DNA from 2 places in the Streptomyces sp. NPDC049687 genome. Region 2 is predicted to be linked to the other one. Evidence: predicted binding sites of a transcription regulator. Region 2 holds the regulator's gene; the other holds the start of a gene.
The links. The regulator HrcA, encoded in region 2, represses chaperone genes, less so after heat shock. The targets are predictions, from matches to a motif close to TTNGCACTCNGNNNNNCNGAGTGCNAA.
Positions count from the first base shown of each region.

Region 1: a site for HrcA is predicted at 2,397-2,423, ahead of groES (co-chaperone GroES). Genes of this name have one in related genera too.

Region 1 covers NZ_JBITLN010000005.1:276,029-279,429, forward strand. Annotated here, with positions in the region: gene ACIBVL_RS18255 (ester cyclase) at 1-100, shown strand, start outside; gene groL (chaperonin GroEL) at 204-1,829, opposite strand; gene groES (co-chaperone GroES) at 1,942-2,250, opposite strand; gene ACIBVL_RS18270 (polysaccharide deacetylase family protein) at 2,494-3,321, opposite strand; gene ACIBVL_RS18275 (polysaccharide deacetylase family protein) at 3,318-3,401, opposite strand, start outside.
Region 2 covers NZ_JBITLN010000001.1:1,050,433-1,053,833, reverse strand. Annotated here, with positions in the region: gene ACIBVL_RS04795 (DUF3097 domain-containing protein) at 1-677, opposite strand, end outside; gene ACIBVL_RS04790 (MBL fold metallo-hydrolase) at 709-1,434, opposite strand; gene hrcA (heat-inducible transcriptional repressor HrcA) at 1,593-2,609, shown strand; gene dnaJ (molecular chaperone DnaJ) at 2,610-3,401, shown strand, end outside.

The DNA.
Region 1 (3,401 bases), on a different contig from region 2:
CCGGTTCGACCGGAGCGGCAAGATCGCCGAGGCCTGGTGGGAGTACGACCGGCTGGGGCTGATGGAGCAGCTGGGGGCGCTGGACACGTTGGAGACCTGAGAGCCGTAGGCCACAGGACCGCCCGCGAAGGGGGAAGCCCCCGTTCCGCAACGGAACGGGGGCTTCTTCGTGCTGCCTGCCTCAGTGGGCGTGGCCGCTTGCCTCAGTGGGCGTGGCCGTGGCTGTGGCCCGCGGCGGCCGGCTCTTCCTCTTCCTTCTTCTCGACGACGAGGGTCTCGGTCGTCAGGAGGAGGGAGGCGATGGAGGCGGCGTTCTCCAGGGCGGAGCGGGTGACCTTGACCGGGTCGATGACGCCGGCCTTGACCAGGTCGCCGTACTCGCCGGTGGCGGCGTTGAAGCCCTGGCCCTTCTCGAGCTCGGCGACCTTGGAGGTGATGACGTAGCCCTCGAGGCCGGCGTTCTCGGCGATCCAGCGCAGCGGCTCGACGACGGCGCGGCGGACGACGGCGACACCGGTGGCCTCGTCGCCGGTCTTGCCCAGGCCGTCCTCCAGCACCTTGGCGGCGTGGACCAGCGCGGAGCCACCACCGGAGACGATGCCCTCCTCGACCGCGGCGCGGGTCGCGGAGATGGCGTCCTCCAGACGGTGCTTCTTCTCCTTCAGCTCCACCTCGGTGGCGGCGCCGACCTTGATCACGCACACGCCGCCGGCCAGCTTCGCGAGGCGCTCCTGGAGCTTCTCGCGGTCCCAGTCGGAGTCGGTGTTCTCGATCTCGGCCTTGATCTGCGCGACGCGGCCCTGCACCTCGGCGGAGTCGCCGGCGCCGTCGACGATCGTGGTGTCGTCCTTGGTGACGGTGACGCGGCGGGCGGAGCCGAGCACGTCGATGCCGACCTGGTCGAGCTTGAGGCCGACCTCCTCGGAGATGACGGTGGCGCCGGTGAGGACGGCCATGTCCTGGAGCATCGCCTTGCGACGGTCACCGAAGCCGGGGGCCTTGACGGCGACCGCGTTGAAGGTGCCGCGGATCTTGTTGACGACGAGGGTGGAGAGCGCCTCGCCCTCCAGGTCCTCGGCGATGATCAGCAGCGGCTTGGAGGAGTTGGTCTGGATGACCTTCTCGAGGAGCGGCAGCAGGTCGGCGATCGAGGAGATCTTGCCCTGGTTGATGAGGATGTAGGGGTCCTCCAGGACGGCCTCCATGCGCTCCTGGTCCGTCACGAAGTACGGCGACAGGTAGCCCTTGTCGAAGGCCATGCCCTCGGTGAAGTCCAGCTCCAGGCCGAAGGTGTTGGACTCCTCGACGGTGATGACACCGTCCTTGCCGACCTTGTCCATCGCCTCGGCGATGAGCTCGCCGACCTGCTGGTCCTGGGCGGACAGCGCGGCGACGGCGGCGATGTCGGACTTCTCGTCGATCGGGCGGGCGGACGCCAGCAGGTCGTCGGAGACGGCCTTGACCGCGGCGTCGATGCCCTTCTTCAGGGCGGCCGGGGAGGCGCCGGCGGCGACGTTCCTCAGGCCCTCGCGCACGAGCGCCTGGGCGAGCACGGTGGCGGTGGTCGTACCGTCACCCGCGATGTCGTTGGTCTTGGTCGCCACCTCCTTCACCAGCTGCGCGCCGAGGTTCTCGTACGGGTCCTCGATCTCCACCTCACGGGCGATGGTGACGCCGTCGTTGGTGATGGTCGGGGCGCCGAACTTCTTGTCGATGACGACGTTGCGGCCCTTGGGGCCGATGGTCACCTTGACCGTGTCGGCCAGCTTGTTGACGCCGCGCTCGAGGGCGCGACGGGCGTCCTCGTCGAACTTCAGGATCTTCGCCATGGGAGCGGTTCAGCCCTCTCGGAAAACGTGGGAGAAACGAACTGCGCCCCCAGCGCCCGGCTTCACAAAGTCGCGGGGGCCAGGGGCGCAGTTCACTGCAAAACTGGGTGAATTACTTCTCGATGATCGCGAGAACGTCGCGAGCCGAGAGGACGAGGTACTCCTCGCCGTTGTACTTCACCTCGGTGCCGCCGTACTTGCTGTACAGGACGACATCGCCGACCTTGACGTCGAGCGGCAGGCGCTCGCCGTTCTCGAAGCGGCCCGGACCCACGGCGAGGACGGCGCCCTCCTGGGGCTTCTCCTTCGCGGTGTCCGGGATGACCAGGCCAGAGGCGGTGGTCTGCTCGGCGTCGAGCGGCTGGACCACGATGCGGTCCTCGAGCGGCTTGATGGCAACCTTGGAGCTGGTGGTCGTCACGATCCGACCTCCCCCTTCGGAGATCTCACGGGGTTAACTGTCTGAGGTGGCGACCAGGTGGATCCGTCGTCGCGGGTGCCGGACCTGCCCGTCGCTGTGTTGGCACTCTCCAGTGGTGAGTGCCAGAGCCGAGACTATGACCGGGATTAGCACTCGGTCAAGCGGAGTGCCAATGCCCGCGGCGCGTCGGAGGGTTTTCGGCCCTTCGGGCGTTCCGCCTCCGCACTCCGGGCGGGCTGGTGATCACAGGTAGTCCTCCAGCCTGCCGACCGTCAGCCCCCGTTCCTGCACCCGCCGCAGCAGCCGTGTCGTCCGCTCCCGCAGCCCCGGGCCCATCGCCTCGTCCGGGTCCACGGCGACGATGTCGCCGGGGCGGAGGTCGTGGGGGCCGTGGGCGTAGGTGAGGGCGGTGGGGCCCATCGAGGCCCGCCAGAGCACGAGGGCGGTGATGCCGCAGTCGGCGGCGGCGCGGAGGGTGGTGGTGTCGTAGGTGCCGTAGGGCGGGCGGAAGAGGCGGGGGCGCAGCCCGAAGCGGGAGCGGAGCTTCTCCTGCTGGCCGCAGATCTCGGCGCGCTGGCCGGCGTAGGGGAGGCCGCGCAGGGCGGCGTGGTCGAGGGTGTGGTTCTGAAGGGTCGCGCCGACCGACTGGAGGCGGGCGAAGTGGCCGTAACCGGGGCCGACCACGCTGTCGGTGAGGAACATGCTGACCGGGAGGCGGAGTTCGCGGACCATGTCGACGAAGCGGGGGTCGCGTTCGGCGCCGTCGTCATAGGTGAGGAAGACGACCTTGTCGTGGGTGGGGACGTGGTCGACGACCGGGGGCAGGGCCTGCCGATCACCCCGGCTGCCGTACAGGGGTCCCGAGGAGCGGGCGGGAGCGGGGCGCAGGGGTGCCGTCAGGCCCCAGCGGCGGTGGGGCGGCTCCTCGTCGGCCCGGTGCGCCGCGTGTGCGCGTTGCGCCGCCTTCTTGCCCAGTCGTTCGATCGGGTCGACGGACTGGGCGCAGCCGGCCAGGGTCGTGACCGTCACCGTCAGCGCCAGTACGACGGCCGGCAGCCCCCGCGTTCTCACAGGTAGTCCTCCAGGCGTGCCACCGCGTACCCCTTCTGCGTGACCTTGTTCAGGAACCGGCGGACCATGTCGGGCATCGT
Region 2 (3,401 bases):
AGCGCCCGGCACACCCCCGTTTTCCAGTCCTGCCCGTGCGGCACCCGCGGCCATCCCGGGATCCCCAGCGACGACGGCTTCACCGCCTCCCAGATGTCGATGTACGGGTGGCCGACCACCAGGGCGTGTTCGCTGGTCACCGACTGGGCGATACGCCACTCCTTCGTGCCCGGGACCAGGTGGTCCACCAGGACGCCGAGGCGTGCGTCCGGGCCCGGGGCGAAGCCCGCGACGATCGACGGCAGGTCGTCCACGCCCTCCAGGTACTCCACGACCACGCCCTCGACGCGCAGGTCGTCGCCCCAGACCTTCTCGATCAGCTCGGCGTCGTGCCGGCCCTCGACGTAGATGCGGCCGGCGCGGGCGACCCGGGCGCGGGCGCCGGGGACGGCGACCGAGCCGGAGGCGGTGCGGGTGGGGCGTACCGGACCACCGGACGACGGCCGTACGAGCGTCACTGGCCGGCCCTCCAGCAGGAACCCCCGTGGCTCCAGCGGGAACACCCGGTGCTTGCCGAAGCGGTCCTCGAGGGTCACCGTGCCCGCCTCGCAGCGGATCACCGCGCCGCAGAAGCCGGTACCGGGCTCCTCCACCACCAGGCCGGGCTCCGCCGGGACCTCGGGGACGGGCTTCGGCTTCTTCCACGGAGGGGTCAGGTCGGCGGAGTACTGGCGCATTCGGATGACGATAGGAGAAGCCCGGACGTCACTACGGCGACACGCCGAAACGGGCCGCCAGCGCGTCCCGCTGCGCGCGCACGTACGCCGCGTTCACCACCGCCCCGTGACCGGGCACGTACAGCGCGTCCTCGCCCCCCAGGTCCAGCAGGCGGTCGAGTGCGGCGGGCCAGTGGGTGGGGACGGCGTCGGGGCCGGCCTGGGGCTCGCCGGACTCCTCGACGAGGTCGCCGCAGAAGACCACCTCCGGTGAGCCGGGGGCCTCGGGGACCAGGACCACCAGGTCGTGGGCGGTGTGGGCGGGCCCGACGTTGGCGAGGAGGACCTGGCGGCCGCCGCCCAGATCGAGGGTCCACTCGCCGGAGACGAGGTGGCGGGGGCGGACCAGGGTGTCCGCGGCCTCGGTCGCCGTCGTCTCGTCCAGGCCGTGGCGCACCGCGTCCGAGCGGAGTTCCTCCGCCGGGACCGTGTCCATCCCCACCGCCCCGAAGACCTCGGCGCCCGCGAACGCCGCCGCGCCGAACACGTGGTCGAAGTGCGGATGGGTGAGCGCGAGATGGGTCACACGCGCGCCGGTCAGTTCCTCGGCCTGCGCCCGCAGCAGTGCCCCCTCCGCGAGGCTCGAGCCGGCGTCCACCACCAGCACCGCGCCCGCCCCGACGACCAGCCCGGCCGTGCAGTCCCAGCCCGGCAGCCGCACCCGCCCGACCCCGGCCGCGACCCGCTCCCATCCCAGCTCTTCCCAAGTCACCGTCATACCGGGACGCTAACGGTACGGGCCCCCGCCATGACCGACCTTGCCCCCGGTGTACCCCACAGCCGTACACTGGGCCGGGGAACGCTGGCACTCATAAGCGAAGAGTGCCAGGGCAGACGCCCAGGGGACTGGGGGACGACTTCTGGAGGTGTGCGCGGATGCTGAGTGAACGCAGGCTGCAAGTGCTGCGCGCCATCGTCCAGGACTACGTCGGCACCGAGGAGCCCGTGGGCTCCAAGGCGCTCACCGAGCGGCACAACCTCGGCGTCTCCCCGGCGACGGTCCGCAACGACATGGCCGCCCTGGAGGACGAGGGGTACATCGCCCAGCCGCACACCAGCGCCGGGCGCATCCCGACCGACAAGGGCTACCGGCTGTTCGTCGACAAACTGGCCGGCGTCAAGCCGATGAGCGCGCCCGAGCGGCGGGCCATCCAGAACTTCCTCGACGGTGCCGTCGATCTCGACGACGTCGTGGCGCGGACGGTGCGGCTGCTCGCACAGCTGACGCGGCAGGTCGCGGTCGTGCAGTACCCGTCGCTGACCCGGTCCACCGTGCGGCACGTCGAGCTGCTGTCGCTCGCGCCCGCCCGGCTGATGCTCGTGCTGATCACGGACACCGGACGGGTCGAGCAGCGGATGGTGGACTGCCCGGCGCCCTTCGGGGAGGCCTCGCTGGCGGATCTACGCGCGCGGCTCAACAGCCGGGTCGCGGGCCGCCGGTTCTCGGACGTGCCGCGTCTGGTGGAGGACCTGCCGGACGCCTTCGAGGCCGACGACCGCGGCACGGTCTCGACGGTGCTCTCCACCCTGCTGGAGACGCTCGTCGAGGAGAACGAGGAGCGGCTGATGATCGGCGGCACCGCCAATCTCACCCGCTTCGGACATGACTTCCCTCTCACCATCCGGCCCGTCCTGGAGGCCCTGGAGGAACACGTTGTTCTCCTCAAACTCCTGGGCGAGGCGGGGGATTCGGGCATGACCGTACGCATCGGTCACGAGAACGCCTACGAGGGACTCAACTCCACTTCCGTGGTGTCGGTCGGCTACGGTTCGGGCGGCGAGGCAGTCGCCAAACTCGGCGTGGTCGGACCGACCCGCATGGATTACCCGGGAACGATGGGAGCGGTACGAGCGGTGGCACGGTACGTCGGACAGATCCTGGCGGAGTCGTAAGTGGCCACGGACTACTACGCCGTCCTCGGCGTGCGCCGCGACGCGTCGCAGGAAGAGATCAAGAAGGCCTTCCGTCGGCTCGCCCGCGAGCTGCACCCGGACGTCAATCCGGATCCGAAGACCCAGGAGCGGTTCAAGGAGATCAACGCCGCCTACGAGGTGCTGTCGGACCCGCAGAAGAAGCAGGTCTACGACCTCGGCGGCGATCCCCTCTCCCAGTCGGGCGGCGGCGCGGGCGGCTTCGGAGCCGGTGGCTTCGGCAACTTCTCCGACATCATGGACGCGTTCTTCGGTACGGCGTCCCAGCGCGGCCCGCGCTCGCGCACCCGGCGCGGCCAGGACGCGATGATCCGGCTGGAGGTGGACCTCGAGGAGGCCGCCTTCGGTACGACCAAGGACATCCAGGTCGACACCGCGATCGTCTGCGCCACCTGCAGCGGTGAGGGCGCCGCCCCCGGCACCACCGCCCAGACGTGTGACATGTGCCGCGGCCGCGGTGAGGTGTCCCAGGTGACCCGGTCCTTCCTCGGCCAGGTCATGACTTCCCGGCCCTGCCCGCAGTGCCAGGGCTTCGGCACCGTCGTGCCGACGCCGTGCCCGGAGTGCGCGGGCGACGGGCGCGTGCGCTCGCGCCGGACGCTCACGGTGAAGATCCCCGCCGGTGTCGACAACGGCACCCGGATCCAGCTCGCGGGCGAGGGCGAGGTCGGGCCCGGTGGCGGTCCCGCCGGTGACCTGTACGTCGAGATCCACGAGCTGCCGCACGCGATGTTCCAGCGGCGCGGCGACGAC